DNA from 3 places in the Paenibacillus sp. NPDC093718 genome. Region 1 is predicted to be linked to each of the others. Evidence: riboswitches for the same ligand, from Rfam matches in the RefSeq annotation. Region 1 holds a riboswitch; each other region holds the start of a gene.
What was found. Region 1 has a riboswitch for cyclic di-GMP ahead of ACQKPA_RS21065 (non-ribosomal peptide synthetase). Riboswitches for the same ligand answer to the same signal wherever they lie in the genome.
Positions count from the first base shown of each region.

Region 2: another riboswitch for cyclic di-GMP. It lies ahead of ACQKPA_RS15520 (S-layer homology domain-containing protein); the one in region 1 lies ahead of ACQKPA_RS21065 (non-ribosomal peptide synthetase).
Region 3: another riboswitch for cyclic di-GMP. It lies ahead of ACQKPA_RS05485 (Spo0E family sporulation regulatory protein-aspartic acid phosphatase); the one in region 1 lies ahead of ACQKPA_RS21065 (non-ribosomal peptide synthetase).

Region 1 is NZ_JBNNUS010000007.1:83,661-91,171, reverse strand. Features, by position in the region: gene ACQKPA_RS21070 (hypothetical protein) at 339-3,170, shown strand; cyclic di-GMP riboswitch class I at 3,937-4,031, shown strand; gene ACQKPA_RS21065 (non-ribosomal peptide synthetase) at 4,304-6,463, shown strand; gene ACQKPA_RS21060 (hypothetical protein) at 6,614-6,787, shown strand; gene ACQKPA_RS21055 (carbohydrate ABC transporter permease) at 7,221-7,511, opposite strand, start outside.
Region 2 is NZ_JBNNUS010000004.1:592,085-599,595, forward strand. Features, by position in the region: gene ACQKPA_RS15510 (PRK06851 family protein) at 1-210, shown strand, start outside; gene ACQKPA_RS15515 (VOC family protein) at 334-738, opposite strand; gene ACQKPA_RS15520 (S-layer homology domain-containing protein) at 1,045-4,353, opposite strand; cyclic di-GMP riboswitch class I at 4,631-4,729, opposite strand; gene ACQKPA_RS15525 (S-layer homology domain-containing protein) at 5,195-7,511, opposite strand, start outside.
Region 3 is NZ_JBNNUS010000001.1:1,123,514-1,131,024, forward strand. Features, by position in the region: gene nikB (nickel ABC transporter permease) at 1-685, shown strand, start outside; gene nikC (nickel transporter permease) at 682-1,530, shown strand; gene ACQKPA_RS05475 (ABC transporter ATP-binding protein) at 1,527-2,327, shown strand; gene ACQKPA_RS05480 (ABC transporter ATP-binding protein) at 2,324-3,085, shown strand; gene ACQKPA_RS05485 (Spo0E family sporulation regulatory protein-aspartic acid phosphatase) at 3,159-3,353, opposite strand; cyclic di-GMP riboswitch class I at 3,550-3,644, opposite strand; gene ACQKPA_RS05490 (YitT family protein) at 3,788-4,432, opposite strand; gene ACQKPA_RS05495 (phosphosulfolactate synthase) at 4,623-5,489, opposite strand; gene ACQKPA_RS05500 (MFS transporter) at 5,601-6,911, opposite strand; gene ACQKPA_RS05505 (2-phosphosulfolactate phosphatase) at 7,095-7,511, shown strand, end outside.

The DNA.
Region 1 (7,511 bases):
TCCCGGCTGTTTTTGTATTCAAATAATGACGGCGCTAGGGGACGGAGCCGAGTGGCGTTAGACAACGATCGGCTGCCAACCGTATTTTGACGCTGCTGTAGGGCTGGCTCGGCTCGATTGCTGCAGCCAGAGCATAACAATATTGCAATCAGGGCAGATGACATATCTAAATCTCTAACTGTATTTTATAAATAGTGAATTATCATAGCAACACTAGTAAGTCGCATGTTATTTACATGTATTTTACTTGTATACAAATAAAGAGATATGATAAGATGAGATCGTATTGAAAACGTTTACTAACTGTGGAAAAATTCATTCGTAAAGGGGAGAGTTTAGTGAGAAGCAAGTGGAGGAATCGGATTACCGCAGTCCTAACGGTCATCATGATGTTTGCAAGTACCGCGTGGGCAATGCCGATCACGTATGCAGCCGGAGAAGAATTGACCAACGTTATGATCAACAGCGGCTTCGAGGAATCTGAAGAAGATGGACGCTTGCCGGGCTGGCAGCCCGATGCAGACACAGCTGCCATTACGGTAAGTGAGTCCGTGTACGCAGACGGGAAACGAAGTCTTCAGGTAGAACGCCTGTCGCCCGATGCAGGCTCCGGAGCGGTCAGCGATGCATACGCCGCCCAGCCATTCGGTAATGTCATCATGACAGCAAGTGTGCTATCGGATGAAGGCCAAGGCGGCAAAGCAGACCTCAGATTTTATGATGCAGGCGGAAAGCTTGTCTCCGTCGTGAGCGGCCTGGTCGGTGAACCATCGGGCAAATGGCAGAGTTTAAGAGTGGCTGCTTCCGCACCAAAAAATGCAGCGGAGATCAGGGTAGCCTTCAATTTTCATGGTGACCAAACCGGCAGGTATTTCGTTGACAGCGTCACATTGGAGTCGCAAGCTTCCTCCCCATACTTAACGAATTTAGGACCGCAATCTTCGAGTCTAACCTTGATGACGGCTGCGTTCGGTAAGGATAGGAATGGCCAGGATGCTTTGTTCACGGTCGCACAGGGTGATCCGGCACAATTCATCGTGATGGATGTAGCTTCGAAAGAAGTGAAGTCCACTCATCCACTTGTTGCGCTTGACGGAAGCAACGTATCGGCAGCTTGGGCGATTGTGACAGCCTCCGACGGAAAGGTATACATCGGCAGTACGCCGAACGGGACGTTGTTTCAATATGATCCGGCAGTGGATAAAATGCGGGCGATCGGCAAACCGGTTCCCACCGATACTGTTATCTGGACGCTTGTAGCGGGGGGAGATGGCAAAGTGTATGGAGGAACAGGATATTCCCAAACGCTGTTCGAATATGATCCTGCATCCGATCAGACTCGAATCCTTAAATCCTTCAAAACTTCATCGAAAGAGGCTCATATCCGCAGCCTTGCTTACGATTCCGATCGTCAAATGATCTATGTGGGCGGAGCCGATGTCGCCAAGCTTTATCAATACGATCTCGCAAGCGGAACATCCACCGCGCTTCATCCGCCTGTATTTAATGGCATGACTTCGGTTTATGATCTCCGGTTTGCAGGGGGCAAATTATTCGTGCGCGTGGATCCAGGACCCGTTATGTGTGTATATGATCCCGATACCTCCAGCTGGATCGTAAATAAAAATACGGCCTATAATGCCCGGGGATTCTCACCATTATCGCCTGATGGCAAAACGGTGTTCTACACCTATTATGAGACTCTCCCGGGAGGCGCGCAGCAGTGGTCGCTTTATTCGTATGATGTGAATACGGGGGTTTACGGCTCGCTGGGCGTGGATGTCAAAGGAGCAGGCGTCGCTTTTGGTTATGTTCAGCTGGACCAGGTAAAGTATCCGGGCTGGACATTGGTCGGATTGGCCGGAAATAGCGGCAGGGCATTTTATTACAATCTGGAAACCGGTTTGATTGAGACACCGGAGCTTCCGTTTCCGGCACAGTTTGTGGAATTGTTTAACATCGGGAAGAGCACAGACGGGCAGATGCTGTCTTCGGGCTTCATTTCAGGAGGGGGAATGGGAATTTACTCGCCGACCCGTAACGAGACCAAGCATTATCCTCAAATCGGCCAAGTCGAAGGATTCGGTTCCTTGAACGGAAAGATGTACCTCGGCGTTTATCCTAGAGCGACCATCTTTGAATACGATCCAGCCAAGCCATGGAACCGAACGGACCCATCAGAACCGAATAATCCGCTGCGGCTTGGTCAGCTGGGTTCGGAGCAAGACCGGCCCGTAGCCATGCTCGGGGTCGAGGAAGAAAACCTGTTATACATCGGTTCCTATCCAATTGCAGGCAAAACAGGCGGGGCTCTTACGGTCTACAATCCCGTTACCGGAAAGTTTGATGTGAAGCGCGACATTATATCCGGCCATTCGATCAATTCGTTGCTTTACAAAAATGGAAAGCTGTTTATGGCCACCGGCGCGATGACCGGCGGAGAGGGGAAGCTTGCCATTTACGATACAGCATCCGGCCGAGTAGAGCTGGAACAGGTACCTGTTCCGGGCAAAAAAGCAGTGACTTCTTTGATATGGGGCCCGGACGGTAACATATGGGGAATGGCGCTGGGGGCTCTGTTCGTCTATGATACGGAACGCCAAGAGATTATTTACAGCGAGGATATGTTTCCTACAGCAGATTATGCTCACAGCAATCCTCGCTTGACCGTTGGAACCGACGGCAATGTGTACGGTACCATTTTTACGGGATATGTTGCTGACCATACGTATACGAGCAAGCTGTTTAAGATTGACACAGCAAGCAAATCGCTGTCCATCTTGTTGGAGGGCAATGCGGAAAAGCTTGCACAGGACGACTTTGGCAACTTCTATTTCAAATATGGCAGCGAGCTGATGAAGTATAGCGACCCGAATCTGGTGATGCCGCTAGACAAAGTACAGCTCGAGGCTGAATCGCTCCAGCTTCAGCCGGGAGATGAAGTCGGTTATTCCTACGAAGTCTTCCTTGAGAGAGGAAGAACGACTAAGGAGTTATCCGGCGCTCAGATTGAGTATTTGAGCAGCCGTCCGGATAAGGCGGAGATTGACCCAAAAGGAAAGATTATCGCCAAGCATCCGGGGCAAGCCGAGTTGTCGATTCGAATTACATTGAACGGGGTAACGGTTGAATCCAATAAAATCAATGTGAAAATAACCGGCCCTTTTTAAAACTGTTATTGACATATAGCAATATGAGGCCGTTGTCCTGGACAACGGCTCTTTGCTTTATTGTCCAGTGATCCATAGGGACAAGAGCATAAACCTATAAGTTGATTCCGATGGTTTTGTGCTGTGTTTTGAGTGAACGGTTATGCAATTGCATTCGTTGTAACCGCTACTTGGAAGAAAAGTTGAACTTATGAAAGTTTTCTCTTCCGAAGCGAGATGTCCTTACCAGTTATAACCGGTATTTTAGTCTCAGTTGATAAGAGACTGAAGTAATTGGATCTAATGATTTCCGATGTCGTAGCTAGGGCAATGGATATAGGAGTGAAGTTGAAAATAGAACTATTGCCTTAATTAGCCATCATCCAATATCCAAGTAATAACAGAAGAATACGCTGGGATAGGGGAGAGTTAATACGGATTCTATTAGAGTAATGGCGTAATTTTATGGAATTCTGCCGAGGGACATAAACATGTGTATGTCTCTGTTCATAATCGAATTTTATTTGTAAAAACGTATCCTGACTTTTGAATAATATAGTTTTAATAGGTAGTTAAGTGAAGTAGAGTGAAGTCGGCGAAAAGCAAAAATTAGTAAAGATTAACTATCTTGACCTAGAGTTTCATGATGGTTAACAGTATCATCAAAACAATTCTAGAAAGACAATATTGAACAAAAGACCTATCGATTTTAATCTGGAAACAAGATACAGTAATTGTAAATCGAATACATAATATAATCATGGTTTACAATTTAAATACTTTTTTTGTACGACAATAGCAAACCCACCGAAAGGTGGCGACGCAAAGCTATAGGGGCTAATGCGGGATTTACTGCTACCGCGATGCCAGCCAGTTGCCGAATACAACGGGAAACCTCCGTTTTATTCATTATTTTGAATTGAAGAAAGGGGTTTTTTTGACGTTCCAAAAAACAACTGGATATCGGTCTGCTACGGGAAACAAGATAAACTATTCAGCACAATAAGATCGGAGTGTGAAAGCTCCATACGTCCGAAAGGTGTCATTTTTGCGGTGTTGAAGGGGGACATTACTTCATCGCAGAATGCGAGAGGATTTTTCTGTTCGTTAACAATCAGACATTAATGAATCGATTATCCGGGAGGTTGATGGTCATGGAACAAACGACATGTGAAGTATCAATTGACGAATTGCCGAGGGGGGGATGGGCCAACGATAAAGGAAACCGGGTTAGTTTTTCCCTTGATTTTGCAACGACCCGAAGACTCCATGAACTTGCGTTTAATTTCGGAATAACTGTGGATATGGCACTTATGGCCTGTTATGCGATCCTGCTTGCCAAATATACCGGCGAGGATGATCCTGTAATCGGGTATCTGTTGGAAAACCAGATGTTTCCTATACGTTACTCTCCTACTGTACATAAGCCATTAGGTGAGTTTCTGATAGAAGTTAAGCATAACACGATGCAAGCACTCGAAGATCGGAATATGCGTAAGAATCTGAGCGGCAACCCGTTCATCAAAGCGGCATTTACTTGGCAAAACGCCAATACCATTCCTTTGAAATCCGATCAGTTGGGGACGTTTGAGCTTGCTTTGACGGCTTTTAAGAAGGAATTTATCATGATACGCCTTGAATATTCGACCCGCTCGTACAGAAAAGAAACGATCGAGCAGATGGGGAGCCACTTGAGCCGTATTGTGCATGAAGTAGCAGATTTTCCCGAGAAAGAGATTGCCGACATACGCATGATGTCCGAAGAAGAGGAGAGACAGATTCTGGCTTTCAGCGGTACTAAGACGGACTATCCTTCCGGACAAACGGTCCATTACTTGTTTGAGGAACAGGTCCGCTTAACCCCCGATCGCCCGGCGGTTATGACCGAGGACCATCAGATGTCCTATCGGGAATTGAACGAACACGCAAACCAGCTTGCAAAAGCACTGCAGGATCACGGCGTAAGGCCGGAGAGCGTCGTTGGCATTGTTGCGGATCGGTCTATCAGTATGATTGTAGGGCTTACAGCCATATTGAAGGCTGGCGGCGCTTATATGCCCATCGAAGCCGATTCTCCGTGCGAAAGAATCGAATATATGCTCGAGGACAGTCGGGCGGGATTTTTGCTGGCCCCTTCCAGTTGGAAGCCTGACTTAGCATTTGAAGGAAAAGTAATTTATTGGGACAACGCGCAGCTTTACCTTGACCGCTGTCCCCATACGATATCTGCAGTAACCTCACAAAGTCTAGCGTATATCATCTATACGTCCGGATCAACGGGGACACCGAAAGGGGTCATGGTTGAACATCGAAACATCGTAAGACTGGTCAAGAATACCCATTATTTCAATTTTTCCAAGGAGCATCGAATTTTGCAAACCGGTACAATTGCATTCGATGCGTCGACCTTTGAAATTTGGGGATCCCTTTTGAACGGATCTACCTTGTATTTGATGAAGGACACGGACCTATTTGACCTTCACAAATTGAAGGAAACTATCATCGGCCACCACATTACGGCTTGGTTTCTGACTATTGCTCTGTTCCATAATCTGGCCGAACAGGACCCAGACGTCTTTCGTACGTTGAACACCTTGCTAGTCGGCGGAGAAGCGTTGTCGCCGAAGCACGTAAATGCCGTAAGGAAGAGGTGTCCCGATCTGCGGATGGTCAATATGTACGGTCCGACGGAAAACACGACGTTCTCCACTTATTTCCCGATCGAACGTGAATTCGAATCCGTCATTCCAATTGGCAGACCAATATGCAATTCCTCCGCTTATATCCTGGATAAACAGTTGAAGCTTCAGCCCATCGGAGTAGTGGGAGAGCTTTGCGTCGGAGGAGACGGTATCGCGCGGGGGTATTTGAACCGGCTGGAATTGACAGAAACCAAGTTTGTGGAACATCCGCTCCTCGGGGAAAGGTTATATCGAACGGGGGATTTGGCCTTATGGCTGCCGGATGGCAATATCGAAATGATCGGGCGAATCGACGATCAAGTGAAGATCCGAGGGTATCGAGTGGAACCGGGAGAAATCGAGACTCGCCTTTTGGAACACAACGGAATCTTGAAAGCCGCGGTAGCCGTCAAAGCGGACGGAAGTGGAAATCCGATAATATGCGCATATTATGTTGCGAAACAGGTGTTGTCCGAAACGGAAGTTATGGCGTATTTAGCCCGGAATTTGCCTGAATATTTCCTGCCCTCTCTTGTGGTACAGATGGAAAGTTTGCCGCTTACCCCTATCGGGAAAGTCGATAAAAAAGCTCTTCCGGACCCTGACTTTCTTCGTCCGATGATCGTCAACTGAGACGAATCGCAAATGAAACGCAGCAAATGCTTAAAAAGATCTGGCCGGACAAGGATGCCGGCCAAATCGAAAACGTATGTGACAAATTTATCGATCCTTATCGTCCAGTCATCTCTAATGATGGATGGGAGCACACCATTTCTAGGGAGTTTGGAGGGATTAATTGATCCGGCTGCCTTTACACAAAACGCTGACGCGGTTCAGCAAATGGCCAACCGGGAACCAGACAACGTTATTGGAGCATTGTCTACCGCGCTGGTCAGTTATGCCTACAGCATGGATGATACAGCGCCGCGGCATGGGACGCCTACGTTAAGGGATTAGACGGACTCTAACTAACCCAATACCTTGAAATCTACCAAAAAGCCTTGGAAGCGAAAAAGTAACTGATGAATCGTCAAGGGGTTCTCCGCATTCGGATTTGCCGAGCGGGGCCCTTTTTTTTACTTGTGAGTTAGTATTTCGGCGTCATCTGAGGCTTTTTTTATACACGAAGCGGAGAGGACGAAGCGTTCCGGACAAGCGAAAGCGTTCGCCTTTGTGATCTAATTTCTACCTTGAACGAAAACTCATTCAGGAAAATAAAGCACAATGGCGATGGGGAATGATTCGTACCCTCGGCGCCTCACAACAGCAAAAAGGGGGCCGCTTCTCAAGATCTAAGATCATTTGGAACGGCCCCTATTTTCAGTATGTTTTAAATAAATGTAATGAACATGATATGGATCTCTGAAAGCTGTTGTCCTGGGTGGGTGAGTTACTCTTTAACCGAACCCAGCGTAATCCCGTGGATGAAGAAGCGCTGGAGGAACGGATAAACGATGAGGACGGGCAGCATCGCGATGAAGATCTTGGCGGCATCAAGTGTCCGGTTGGACAACTCGGACAAGCGCCGATACTGGTCCTCGGACATCGTCGATGGATCGACCGACACGACGAGCTGCTGGATATACGTCTGGAGTGGATAGAATTGCTCACGAGACATGAAGATCAGACCGTATAAAAATTCATTCCAGTGATACACGATACTGAACAGCGAGACGGTCGC
Region 2 (7,511 bases), on a different contig from region 1:
GAAGCCCATGCTGACGAAATAGCCGGTATCAAAGCACGCTATTCGGCAAAAATGAAAGAGGCCACCTCCCATCTGGCGGAAGCCGAAGCCATCGATTCTCAGATTAAGGCCTACTATGTTGCGGCCACCGATTTTTCAATCGTAGAGAAACTCCATCTGCAATTACAGTCCGAATTGAATGAGCTGATCAGCTCTATTCAGCCTTCATAATAAGACACCACCCAAAGGCGTTATATTTCAGGCGGGGCCCAGCAGTCTAATGCAAGCTGAGCTCCGTTTGAGATTGAATCTGCTTCCACTTCTTCTATGGCCTTCTCCAAGCCTTACTGCCCGTCAATGTCTACCTTTGAACCGTTTAATCGCATCCTCGGTCACCGGCTCGAAGAGGTTAAGAAGGTTGCCATCGGGATCGCGGAACAGCATAGAACGGTTCCCCCACGGCATCGTGGTCGGTTCCATTACCCAATGATCGACAAATGGCTTCAAGCGTACATATTCGGCTTCGACATCGTCGACGCGGAACTCAATAATGACAGTGCGATTATTGGCCTCCACTACGGAACCGGCGCCGAATAGCTGCGCCGTCTGAGAGTGGCCGATTGCAAGGGTGCATGATGGCACAACGAGTTCGGCAAATACGGGCGCGGGTCGCTCCGCCGAAACCCCCATGACTTTCTCATAGAAATCGACGAGACGATCCACGTCGTTAGTAATGATGCGTACAGAAGCGAAATTCACAAGATATCATCCTTCCTAATAATAATAGGTTTAGCTGTGTCCCACAGCCGTTGTAAAACATACTTTTTACTTATCTATCTCCTTTACATTTACATGTCCAATTATAAAAAAGCGCTACTGACAACGTTATGTCAGTAGCGTTTTAGAATTTTTTGGGCTTTCTCACGAATCCGATTTTGGAATGTTTCGGGTTCCAACACTTAACGGGGCTATCGGCGAAAAATATATACCGGTTTACAATTGCGAATATATATGAAAAAACAACCATTGACGACTCCCGCCATCAATGGTTGTTCGTGTGATTCATTACTTGTCGATCAGGTTCTTCTCTTTCAGCATTCTTGCGATCAGTGCGGTTACTTCGACACGGGTCATTTGCTTTTTCGGACTTAGAATCTCAGGCCCGTTGCCTTGAATAATTCCCGCAGTGATCAATTGCGCAACATCCGCTCTTGCCCAAGCTGCTACGTCAGCCGCATCTTTGTATCGGGACAGTACAGATGCCGCCTGCCCTTCGCTAAGTGCAGCTTTCGCATCGATCATACGGTGCGCGCGGGCAATCATCACAAATCCTTGCTCTCTCGTTATTTGCTGACCGCCTTTAAAGCTGCCGTCCGCATAACCGCGAACGATATCATATTCATCAGCAAGCGCAACGGCATTCCGATACCATGCGGAAGCCGGTACGTCCGGGAAGATATTTTGCATTGCGTCTTGGCGCATTAACCCGAGACCGAGAACCACGATTTCGGCGAATTCAGCTCGCGTTACATTCTTGTTCGGCGAGAACGTGTTGTTGCCGGTTCCTTCAAGATCGAGTCTTGCGGCAATATTGTTTACGTCCGCTCTGCCCCAATGATACTGCACATCATCGAAATCCTGTGGATTCCAGATGACCGAATAGGTACCGCTGCTGCGCAGATCATTGATGAGTGCGAAGTACCGGTTATTGATCTGCGTTACGACCGTCGGGACATGGAATGCGCTGCCGTCCGGATTGATGATTACGCCTGTCGTGATGCGGTTCGGATCAATGCCTTCCGGAAGCGCGATGTATTTCGGCGCATATCCGTTCAACTGCCCGGAACGAACCGTTTTGTCGCCATGCGTGAAGGTCATGTCAAGGTCCACTGGATGAACCAGCAGCTCGTAACCTTTGGCTGCCGCCTGCTTGCGGGCACTGTCCGCCAAATCTTGAGGGGAGCGTTTGATGTTGATGCTTACTGCAATATCCTCAAGCTTTGCGTCCCACTGCTTTGCGATCGCGTCCAGATCCAACTGCTTGCCGGGAACTGGGTAGATCGCCAGCAAATCTTCGATTTCCAGCGTCGAGGCGGTGTCGGCCAGCTTCTTAATATCAGCTGCCGTCAAGCCCTGTACCTTGGTGTCTCCACCGACAGGAACGCGAATGGCAAGTTTTTGTCCATCGCCCTGAGCCAGAATATTTGACAGCTTGCCCGAATCGACTTGAACCGTCGTATGGTTTCCATCGCCTTCCGTCTTGGTGCTTCCGGTGGCGAACGTAGAATCTTTACCGTTTACCGTAGTGGTAACGCCGGAAGAATTCGTGTTTGGAGTCGAAACCGTTCCAGAATTAGTCCCTGAACCGGTACCCGGTGACGTTGTTTCTCCGCCGCCATTGTTTCCAGGAGTCTTCGCTGGGACCAGTCCTTCTTGGGCTTTCTCTAATGCTTCAAGGGCTTTATTCACTTCTTCTTGGGTTGCTTTCGGATCATTCAGTACGTTGTTAGCTTCTTTCAAAGCCTCTTGAAGCTTGTCCCAGCTCTCTTGAGTATAGTCGGTCGAATTTAGTGTTCCGATCTTGTCTACTTTCGATTGAAGTGCCGTTTTATCGGTTTTTACAATCTCAACGGTATAGATGTTCGTTCTGTTTCCGATCGTCACTTCAACTTGAATGACATTCAGGCCTACTTGAAGCTGCAGGTCATTCCAATCGGAAGGATCGGAAACTTCGCTGCCGTTAAAGCTCAATTTGGCCTTGCTGTCGGGATTCACCAGTTCAATGGCAGCAGCAACGCTGTAAACATCCTCCGTTACGGAAGCCTTGTAATTTAGATACTTATTGCCGTTAAATGGCGGAGATAGTTCAATCTCCTCGTGATTAGTCGAATTGGCAACTCGAAGGTCAAGCTTGTCCAGAACAGCGTCAATGGTTACGAGATTTTCGTAGGCATTCGTCAAGTTCTCATTCGCCTGGTCGATCTCCACCTGCGTGGCATCCGGATCTTGCAGAACGCGATCAGCCTCTGTCAATGCATCCTGCAGTGACTGCCAACTTGACGGAGTATAATCCGCCGGCTGCAAGTTCTCACCCGCTATCTTATCGACCATAGCTTGCAGTTGCGTTTTATCTGTCATAGCCACGGCTTCGCTCGTCACGCTGCCTGACGCATGTATACCATCGGCGGTGACCTTTACGGTAATGGCCGTCCCAACATCGTCAGCCGTTAGCGTATAACTTATGCCGGTTGCATTCGGTATAGCAACGCCATTACGGTACCACTGGATGGTCGGCACATTGTCTGTCGTATTCGGGGTATATGTGATCCCGGTTACGTTCGCGGTCAATGTCTCGCCTACCTCGGCTGTTCCGTCGATCGTTACACTGCCGCCCATCACTGGAAGTTCGATATCTTGTGTGGCCGTGATGAAGTCACTAATGACACCGGAATTATATTCAACAATAACTCCCGGGTCTTTATATGCGCTGGAGCCTCCGTGTGTATTATTTACGGCCAAGTAACCAATTTTATGATTCGTGGTGTCTAGCAGAAGTGTGAGGTGGGTTAATTGTCCATTGGGTACAAATTCTTTTGAGGTCTCCAGATTTGTTGGCAGACCGTTTGATACATATTTGCTCACGGTAGAAGTTTCAGTGTCCCAGTTAGGTGCTTCAGTCTTCGTAGCGCCAATAAAACTTAAAAAGTTCCAACTACTAGCTCCAAAGGGGCTCTTAAACTCCTCAAACATATTGGCAATCGCAAACATTTCCCCAGGATTATCTGCTGTTGGCTCTACAAGATGTCCGTTATTACTCGCTGCAGTCGTTACAGCATCTTTAAATGTCATGGTGCTCTGTCTGGCGACATATACAAAATAGCGTCCATCGTAGGTCCGTACCGAGGTTTTTCCATCGGTCAATGGCGCTCCTGGTACTACGTTTACAGTGACACTCTGCGTTTTCCCAGGATCTTGTGTAAACTTCATATTTCGAATAACAGCTTGAATGTCTTCGTACGTCGTATTACTTGAAAAATTGAACACTCTATTGGTAGGTGTAGACTTGTCAGTAACAATGCCACTAATTTTGATACCCTCAGTCAACTCGGTAATTCCGCTTGCAGCCGTCCCAACGGCAATGGAGCCGCTATTTACAGTCACAGTAAAGTATCCGCCCGCATCTTTAATGGCGCCTGTGCTATCAAATGTGGCATTGGGCAGTTGATAGGTTGCTTCGGTTACACTAACAGGATTACCAAGATTAAGTGTTGGCGTGGTTGCTGCTCTTGCTTCTAACGGGTAAAAAGGTAACATCGTCAATACCATAACGATTGTCATTAGAAGAGATAACCTTCTTTGATTTCTTATTTTCATCTTTTTTTCTTTCCTCCTGACAAAAGCAAATTCTTTCTGTTGAGCTACCTCGAAGCAAATTGATCTGCGATTCTGCCATTCCACCATGTCCAAATACAGCGCATCTTGGCATTGTAATCGCCGATAACTATCAAATCCAATTTGTTATGCGGACGTCTCGCCATTCAAAACAGACGGACACCCTCACGGTAAAAACAGCCCTCCTCTTTTTAAGATTACAAAAAAACCTCCATCCAAAAGCGGGCATACGCTAATAGACGGAGGCTCTTCCGTCGTATTCGGCAGCTGGCTGGCAGTAGCATTTGCATGTTCAGCAAATCCGTTAGCCCCTTTAGCTTTGCGTCCCCATCTTTCAATGGGTTTGCCATTATCGTACGAGTTTGATATATTTGAAAAATTTAAATATTAAACTAAAAGTATATTATAAAAGGTTTATAAGTTAGGCTCTAAAGACTCATCTTTGTAGTATTTTGTATCCATTTGTCGAATCGGGAAATTTATGACTTTATCAGCAGCACCAAAATAAATACTACTGGAGGCATCGTAGTAATAACCTTTCAAATCCCTCGGGCACACACCATGGGGACGCCAAACAAAAGGCATCTTCGCTAATTAATGCAAATAAAAAATCACCAACCCTAATGGAGCTGGTGAATGCTGTTAACCCAAAATTTTGATGTCTTCGCCGTTACTTGTGATACGGTTCAGCTTATCGGGTCTATCGGCGAATATCGCCATCCAGAGGGATACTGAAAAAGGTCCAACTATGCATGATTAAAAATAAATGAAAAACAACCATTGATGACTTCCATGCCATCAATGGTTGTTCTTAGTTACTTCATTATTTATCAATCAGATTAGTCACTTTCAGCATTCTAGCAATCAGTGCAGTTACTTCAGCACGTGTCATTTCTGCTTTTGGACTAAGGAGTTTAGGGCCATTGCCTTGGATAATTCCCGCATTGACCAGCTGAGCAACATCGCCTTGTGCCCAACCCGCTACGTTTGTCCCATCCGCATAAGGTGCCAGTGTAGAAGCGATCTGCTCCTGATTTGGCACATCTTCGGATTGAATCAAGCGGTACGCGCGGGCAATCATAGCAAAACCTTGCTCTCTCGTGATTTGCTGACTGCCTTTGAAGTTGCCGTCATCATAACCACGAACGATACCAATTTCATCCGCAAGGGCTACGGCATTACGATACCATGCCGAAGCTGGCACATCTGGAAAGATGTTTTGCGGTGCGTCCTGACGCATCAAGCCTAGGCCCAACACGATAATTTCAGCAAATTCAGAGCGTGTCACATGGCGCTTCGGCGAGAACGTGTTATCTCCGTTCCCCTTCAGACTCAGTCTTGCAGCAATATTGTTGACATCCTCTTTGCCCCAATGATACTGTACATCGTCGAAATCCTTCGGATTCCAGATGACCGAATAGGAGCCGCTGCTGCGAAGATCATTGATGAGTGCAAAGTACCGATTATCGATCTTTGTTACGACCGTCGGTACATGGAATACGGTGCCGTCCGGGTTAACGATAACGCCTGTCGTAATCCGGTTCGGATCTACGCCTTCCGGAATTGCGATGTATTTTGGCGCATATCCGCTCAGCTGACCGATTCTTACCGTCTCGCCTTCATGGCTAAACGTCAGATCCAGATCGACCGGGTCCACCAGCAGCTCGTAGCCTTCTGCTGCTGCAAGGCTTTTCGCCGAAGCAATCAGGTCTTCCGAAGAACGCTTGATGTCGATGCTTACGGCAATATCGCTAAGCTCTGCATTCCCCAATTGACCTGCTACGGAAGAGAGGTCCATATTAGCTGCAGGAACCGGATAAATCGCCAGCAGGTTGCCGATTTCCAGGTTGGCACCCTTATCGCTCAGCTGCTGCAGAGCGTCCGCCGTCAAGCCTTCCACCGTCATATCGCCTTCCTTCGGCGAATGAATCGCCAAGCTCTGACCTGTGCCTTCCGAGATGGCATCGGCCAGCTTGTCCTGATCCACCTTAACCGCCGTTATCGTCCGGCCGCCCGAAGTAGAAGCCGTACCCGTTGCAAAGACATTGTCATTGCCGTTCAATGTGACGTCGAGCTCGGAAGAAGTCGTAGGTGAAGTCGTGCTTCCTCCACCGCCGCTGCCTTTGTTGTCATCGTCATCGTCGTTATCGTTATCTCCGCCGCTGCTGATTCGGTTAACTGTGATTTTGTATAACGTTTCCCGGCCGTTCGCGGTAACTTTTACGACGATCGTATTGGCGCCTTCGTTCAATGGCAAGCCTTCGCTCACCGTTCCATTGTCCGTTTCCATCCAGGAGCCGCCGTTGAGCGAAATCTCGATTTTGGCGTTCGGATCCTGACCGGCGATATTATTCAAGATTGGCGTGGTATATACGGCATACGTTACGGTAGTAACGGTGTAATCGTAGGTGCCTCCGGTAAACGCCGGTGTCAGGGTGATCGGTCCATGTTCCGCATCATAAAGCTGTAAATCATCCAGCACGGCCGCATTCGATGCAGCTATCGTCACGGACTTATATTCGGTAACGGACTTGCCGTTTTTCACGGCCGTAATTTCAAACGTGTAATCGCCGTCAGCCAGCTCGTTATCCGGCGTAAAGCTCCACGTACCGTCTTCCAGAACCGTTACCGTCGGAGTATCCACGATATTGCCGTCTTTATCCTTGATCGCGACCGTAATGCTCGAGCCCGGGCTTGCCGTTCCGCTAAATTCAGGTTTGGATTCGGTCACAACCGTGCCGCTTGGTTCCTCTATGGTCAACGTTGGGGCCGAAGCGGCCACCGTCAACGATTTGGTCTCTGCAGCCGTCAGGCTGCCTTTGACCCCCGTGACTTCTACCGTATAGCTGCCGTCGGTCAAATCTACGCTTGGCGTAAACGACCAGTTGCCATTCTCGTCTACCGTGGCGATGCCGCCCGCACCTAGAACCGCTTGTCCGCCCGCATCTTTAATGACAACGGTAACTTCAGAACCCGCCTCCACTTCCCCTTTAATTTCCGGGTTGCGGATATATACGGTGTCTTCGCTTGGTTCGGTGATCCGCAGAGCAGCGGCAAACGGATCTTCAGCGTTCAGGCTGAAATCGCCGACAGCCGTTCCTTCTTCTTCAGCGCCGATCAGATGTCCGATGCCGCCGTCA
Region 3 (7,511 bases), on a different contig from region 1:
ACCCGTCATGGACGTCATATTAACGGGGCTGCCGGCTACACTCGAATTAGCGGTCGGTGCGTTGATCGTAATGCTGGTCGTATCCATCCCGCTCGGATCGCTGTCCGCCCTTTATCGGAACAGCTGGATAGATCAATTGAGCAGAATCCTATCCATTCTTGGAGCCGCCGTTCCAAGTTTTTGGCTTGGCCTTATTTTTATCGATTTATTCGGCGTGCGCCTGAACTGGCTGCCCATTATGGGAAGAGACGGATGGATTACCCTGGTCTTGCCGTCATTGACGCTTGGTTTGGCGATTTCCAGTGTATATGTTCGTTTACTCCGCTCCAGCTTGCTTGATTCGCTTAGCCAGGAATTTATCCGTGCCGCGAGAGCGCGAGGTCTGTCGGAGAGGAGAATTTTTTTCGTGCATGCCTTCAGGCACAGCCTCCCTCCTGTCATTACCTTTTTCGGCGTCAGTTTAGGAAGCTTGATCGGCGGGGTGCTAGTCATTGAAGTTCTATTTGCGTACCCAGGGGTAGGGAAGCTTGTTGTGGATGCCATACGCCAACGCGACTATCCCCTTATCCAGGGCTACATTTTAATGATGGCGGTTATCGTTTTTATGGTAAACACAGGCGTGGATTTATCTTACCGGTATTTAAACCCTGAAATGAAGCTCAAAGAAAGGGGGATTCATGGATGAAGGGCATGTCTTCACCATTGCCAAAGATAAAAAAGCCGGGCTGGCAAGGGATCCTCGCATTGGTTAGCCTGTTCCTTGTTTTATTGGTTATCGTTTACGTATTTATTTTCTTAAAACATGATCCAACATTAACAAACCTGGATCATCGCCTTCAAGGATCGAGTCTTCAGCATCCGCTCGGAACAGACCAGCTCGGCCGGGATGTTCTTACCAGGCTTTTGCTGGGAGGACAACAAACGATGGGATACAGCTTGCTGGCTCTGTTGGTTTCTCTCGTGATTGGAGTCCCGTTTGGTCTTATTTCAGGATTTAAACGAGGGGTCGTGGACCGTATTTTCATGCGTATTGCCGATGGATTTCTATCTTTCCCCGATACGATTGTCGCGATTGTTCTGAGCGGATTGCTTGGAGCCGGGATCAGCAACCTTGTGCTTGCCATTGTGATGGTAAAATGGGTCAGTTATGCCCGGCTTGTTCGCAGCACGGTATTATCGGAATCCCAAAAAGAATACATCCTGATTGCTCGAACCAATGGCTTATCTTCAGGTAAAATCATGCGCAAGCATTTATTCCCTCATATTGTAGGGCATGTTCTCGTACTTGCAAGTCTTGATCTTGGGAAGATTATCCTGCTCATTTCCGCCTTTTCATACATTGGACTCGGGGCTCAGCCCCCCACTCCGGAATGGGGAGCTATGCTTAACGACTCTCGGTCCTATTTCCAATCCAATCCAGAATTAATGATATATCCCGGTTTATCCATTGTATTGGCTGTACTGCTAACGAATATGCTGGGGGATTATTTACGCGATCATTTTGATGTAAGAAAAGAGGTGCGGTCATGATGCTGTCAGTCGAGCAAGTATCTATTAGCAGCAGAGACAAGAAGATTATCGATAACGTCACACTCTCCATCCGTGAAGGTGAATGGTATGCACTGGTTGGACAAAGCGGCAGTGGAAAATCCTTGCTCTCCCTGGCAATCGGTCAAATGCTCCCGCCTAATTTGCGGGTCGAAGGAAACATATACTATAAGGAACTCCATCTTTTGTCTTTATCGCCTAAACGAATGAGAACCGTTCGCGGCTCAAAACTAGCCTATATTTTTCAAGATTACCAGGGTTCATTTACACCCTTCAGAACGATTGGCCAGCATTTTGAAGAATACCAGAAAGCACACGGTATCTCCGATTCCAAAACTCGGCGGCTCAGCGCATTTGCTGCACTGGATTCCGTTGGGTTAGACGAATCCCTGTATCTTCGGTATCCGTTTCAATTAAGCGGAGGGCAGCTTCAACGGGTCTCCATTGCTATGGCACTTCTGCTGTCGCCGGATTTATTAATTGCCGATGAAATCACCACGGCGCTGGACAGTGTCTCCGGCCATAAGATTTTGGAACTCCTTGCAATGAAGCAAAAAGAGACAGGCTTTGCCATTCTATTCATCACCCATGATTGGCGCCATGTCAAACGTTACGCCAACCGTCTGGCTGTCATGAGGGAGGGTCAAATCATTGAATCGGGCGAGAAAGATTTTGTTCTTGCGCATCCTCAGCATGAGTATACCCAAACATTAATCCATGCGGCCCCAACGCTAAATCACAGCCCTTCATCGGCCGTACGGGAGGCGGAGATTGTATGAAGCTGCTATCCGTTAAACAGCTTACGAAGTCATATCAAGGACAAAAAACAGCCATTAACAACCTCTCCTTCGAACTGAATCAAGGGGAATGTCTTGGTCTTGTCGGGGAAAGCGGCTGTGGCAAAAGCACGCTCGCTCGCTGCTTGCTGCGAATCGAGACGATCGACGGAGGCGCAATTCATTTCAAGAATGAAGCGATTGAACAGCTTAATGAGCGGCAATTGCACCCTTACCGGCAAAAAATGCAAATCGTGTTCCAAAATCCATCCGCTGCTTTGAACCCCAAGCTTAAGATAAAGGATTCACTGATAGACCCGTATGAGCAGTACCGGAAGAAGCTCAGTCTCCGACATTTTTCCTATACCTCTAAGGAGGCCTTCGTCAAGCAGCTTCTTGACGCCGTTGAACTACCGGAGCGTTTAGCGAATCAGTATCCGCACGAATTAAGCGGCGGACAACGCCAGCGTGTAACGATTGCGCGTGCGATCAGCATCGAACCGGAACTCATCGTGTTGGATGAACCTACGGCAAGCCTGGATGTGATTACACAGGGAGCCGTTCTTGCTTTATTGACAGAGCTTCGCTCTTCTTTAAATTTGTCTTACTTATTTATTTCACATGATTTAGCTGCTGTAACTCAAATGAGTCAACGAATCCTGGTTATGAAAGATGGGAAACTCGTAGATCAATTTCATCGCGATCATTTGTTTTCGGAGGAACGGCATCCGTATACCCGGGAGCTCATTTCGATCTTTTAGATAAAAATAACATGACGCAGCTGCCAGCGGAAATACATGAGGCACAGAAGGTATCTTCTGTGCCCATTTTGATTCACATATGCTTTTTGATATATTCCTCTTGGTTTTTTAATTGCATGTAACGAACAATCAGATCATCCAACGACTGTGAAATGGCGACAACATCTTGATGCACCAATTCAAAGCTGCCGGCCATTCGCTCAAGTTCTTTTCGGAGAAGTTCGAGTTTTTTCGATACTTGTTTGAGTTCGCTCTCGATAGAAATCACCTTGTTCACCCACCCCCGTCGTAACAAGTGATTGATGACAGTTGCTGATAATACGAATCAACCTAAGCTAAGCGGTTAATAATGGAATCGATCTTCTGTTCATCGCTGCTGCTGCATTCGGCAGCTCATAGCCAAAAATAAAAAAACTCCATCCATTATGATAACCACAACAAAATAGACGGAGGCTTCCGTCGTATTCGGCAGCTGGCTGGCATCGCAGTCTTAAGAAGATCCACATTAGCCCCTGTAGCTTTGCGTCGCCACTTTTCAGCGGGTTTGCTATTATCGTACGAAATATGAATTTGTCGAATATTCAAACATATTATGACATATTCAAACTATAACTTACATTGTTTTTCATTTAATATAGGCCGCACGACCTAAAATTTCATATTTTTGTTATATTTATCAATCACTCTCACACATGTACAGAATCACTTTTTGCGCCAAGCAGGTTGATAGACCGACTTCGGGGGAGGGAACTGGTGAATCCAGTTAATGATCCGGGTCGATATCCACTGGCATATAACTGCAAGGATAATAATTTTCCAATCGATCACATAGGCAGCGAAGGCGAATATAATTCCATTCATCCAGAACAATGAGGTACCTGGGTTGATTCTTTTATACTTATATATGGCTAAGGCAACATAACCGATTCCCCCGTTCGATACCCTCTGTTTTATGAGAATGGCGACACCTGTCCCGAGAATAACCGAGCCGAATAGAAGATCGATCCATACGTTGCCGAACGGGGGTTCTAAGAACACCTCGAAGAAATTAACGGAAACGGACGTCACTGTTATAACAAATATGGTCCCGAAGGCGCTGACACCATCAAGATAAGGGACTGTAAAGACGAGGAAAATAAAATTAGCGAGCCACAGTCCGAGACTCATCGGGATCTCGAACGCATGGTTCAGAAGCACCGCGATTCCAGCTCCTCCCCCCGAAGGAATGGCGTGAGGAAACAAGAACATAGCCATGGCAAAGCCTTGAATGATGGAGCCGGCGGTAATGTAGAAAAGTTTCTTGGAAGCATGACGATAGAAAAAGGGGCTCTTCCGCCCGGGTAGGATATGTAAGTTCACACGGAATCATCCTTCATAGATTAGAGTAACAAGCCAGTCCTGCTTTTTTAGTGTATGCTTGTTCCCTGAAGGGGATACCGGGATAGATCTTTTAAACGAAAATATGTATAGGCTGACTCTGGAGATATCCATAGGCAGCCCTCTAGTATTTATCATTCTCTTGTGGTTTGGTCTATGTTTAAATTACGTAACAAAATCCATCTGTTTGTTTCTCTCTCACCCCGAGCTCAAACGTATCTTGTCGAAGACCCCGGCGCATCGTTTCAAGGGAAAGCACTTCGGTGGGTTGGATATTTCCCAAATGTACATGAGGTCCAAATTTACGGAGAAGCATCGCTTGCTGCTGCTTAAGAGGTGCCTCCCAAATCAGCTTTCTTGCATCCGACACGTTGTCGATGATATGATTTATCATTTCTTCCTGACACTCGCCATGCTTATCGTAAATACCGATGCCTAGTCCTGACTCGCGCGCTTCAACGATGATAAACTCCGCGCCTACGTCTAAATCCGCTTCCATTGTATACGCTAGCATTTCGGCGTCGATGCGGGAACCGGATTGTTTTTTACCATACTCCGTAAAAACCCGAAGTCCGCGTTGTTTACCTTCCCGGATGAGTTCCGTTCGTTTTTTTCGAGACATCTCAATCGTGCCGTCAGATACCTCTATAGCGTTAAATCCAAGACGGCAAACGGTATTAAAAAATGCGGGAACAACATCTTGCTGCACGGCTGTCTCAAGCAAGGTCCCGCCGGGCATGACCGTGATTCCATGTTGTTTGGCTAGATTGATCTTGTATAGCAGCATTTCCGTTTTATACAGCGGAGCCGTCCCAAAACCGAATTTGACGCAATCGATGTAATCCGAGGCTGTTTCGATCACATCTGAGAACATGTTTCTACCCAGGCCTTTATCAATTACCATCGTCATCCCGCGTTCCATGACCCCGTAGGTGTCGTGGTATTTTTTGCCGTGTTCGGGATTTTCGCGCAGCCCGCTCGGATCACATATCTCCATGGGCCAAACTGTTCGCAGGGAACTGTTCATTCTAGGATCTCCTCAATTCTTTTTGATTTAGTCGTTTAATCCAATGACATTGGCATAATATGCTCATACCCATTGACAGGTGCCCATCTTTTGTCATAGGGATTTGCCCGGTCATCCGATCTGCCGAGGCGGCTTAATCAAAAAGAACACCAAACCTAGGGTAACCAAAGATAGTGAAGACACGGTTATAAAAACAACATGATCCGATTTATCCATCATCCACCCGAACAAGGGTGGCCCTGCTGCAACTCCCAAAAATCGCAAGCTATTATAAAGGGACGTAATCATCCCTCGCTCACTCTTCTCAACAGCGCCGGTAATCATCGTATTCAAGCAAGGAAGAAGCATTCCGGTTCCGATGCAGCTGACTGTCAGCAGCCCGATAAACACGTAGATGTTCTTAAAAAAGAAAAGTGTAGCTGCCAGAGATAGGGTCATGGCAATCAGCCCGATATTCATCAGCCAACGAATCAACAAGCCATTCTTCTTGATCAAGCTTCCAGTCGTATAGGAAGTGATAACCATCCCAAGCAATGGAATGGCCAAAATCAAGCCCTTCATGACCCCGTCAATGTTATAAGGCTTGTCTTCAAGAATGTTGGATAAATAAAACAGTATGCCAAACAAAATGAATAGCCCCAGCGAACCGGCAAAAAAAGCAGTGATGAGCCAGCGGCCTTTTTCTTTAAAAATGCCTCCGATTTTTCCGAGGTACTTCCTTAGTTCCTGCTTTGAATTATGCTTCGATTCTTTGATCATAAAAATGACGGCCAACAACGATAGTGCACAGAACACGGGAAATGCGAAGAAGGAAGCATACCATACGATCAGCATAAGCAAGGAGCCGATGATCGGGCTGAGTACCTTGCCCGCGCCATTGGAGGCTTCGATTAGGCCCAGTGCCTTGCTTTCTGTCCCGCCATCGTATAAATCGCCGACGAGCGCCATGGCAATCGGTGCTGTTCCGGCGGCGGCTAGCCCCTGAATCGCCCTCGCGGTGATAATCACCCCAAAAGAGTTCCAAATAGCACCGAATCCTGCCAGAATACCGGCACCTCCATATATGATCAGGGCGGGTATAATAATAACTTTGCGTCCAAATCGATCGGACAAATAACCAATAATCGGAATAAACAAGCCTGCTGCCAAGGAAAAAATCGTGATGATCAAGCTGCTTTGGAATTTACTGATACCCAGTTCCCTTTGCATTTCAGGAAGCCCCGGAACTAGCATGGAATTGCCGAAAACGAGCACGATCGGGATCGTTGCCAGTGCGATAAATTCCCACACTTGCCCCTTTGAGCCGGTAGAAGTTTTTGATTTTCCGGTGGATTCGCTGTCTTGTGTCTCCGCGGAGTCGGTCTGCAGGTCGATATCGCTATGAAAGCTGATATTCAGTTTTCGCTTTTTGGTCTTCTCCATGGTATCGCTCCTCGGACTTGAAGTTCGTGTAGAACAGAACATTTTCTTTATTTCCATGCTTCCTAATTATCACCACATCCGAATTTAATATTCCATCACTGCTGCTGAATCCATTAGAGGATTTGAGCACTCCTTGGATTTGGGCAAATATACTGTTACTAACCGGGGAAAAGGGGATACGACATGCCGATACAGATTATTCAAGGGCACCATCACACCTTGGACGCATCACACATCAATGTTGTAATTGATGTTATAAGGGCTTTTACCGTAGCTCACTATGCCTTTATCCATGGGGTTCAGGGTATCATTCTGGCAGGAACTCTGGACGATGCCTTGCGTCTAAAGAAAATCTATCCTGACTTTTTATTGGCGGGAGAGATACAGGGTCTTCCGATTCCGGGGTTTGAGCTGGATAATTCGCCTGCACGTTTACATGACTTCGATCTTCGGGAGAAATTTCTGATCCAAAAGACAACCAATGGAGTTACAGCCACCCTAAACGCTTTGAGCACCGAGCATCTATTCGTTACCGGGTTCACAAATGCAAGAACAACCGCAGAGTTTATAAAGAGGAACTTATTAAAAGACGATGACATG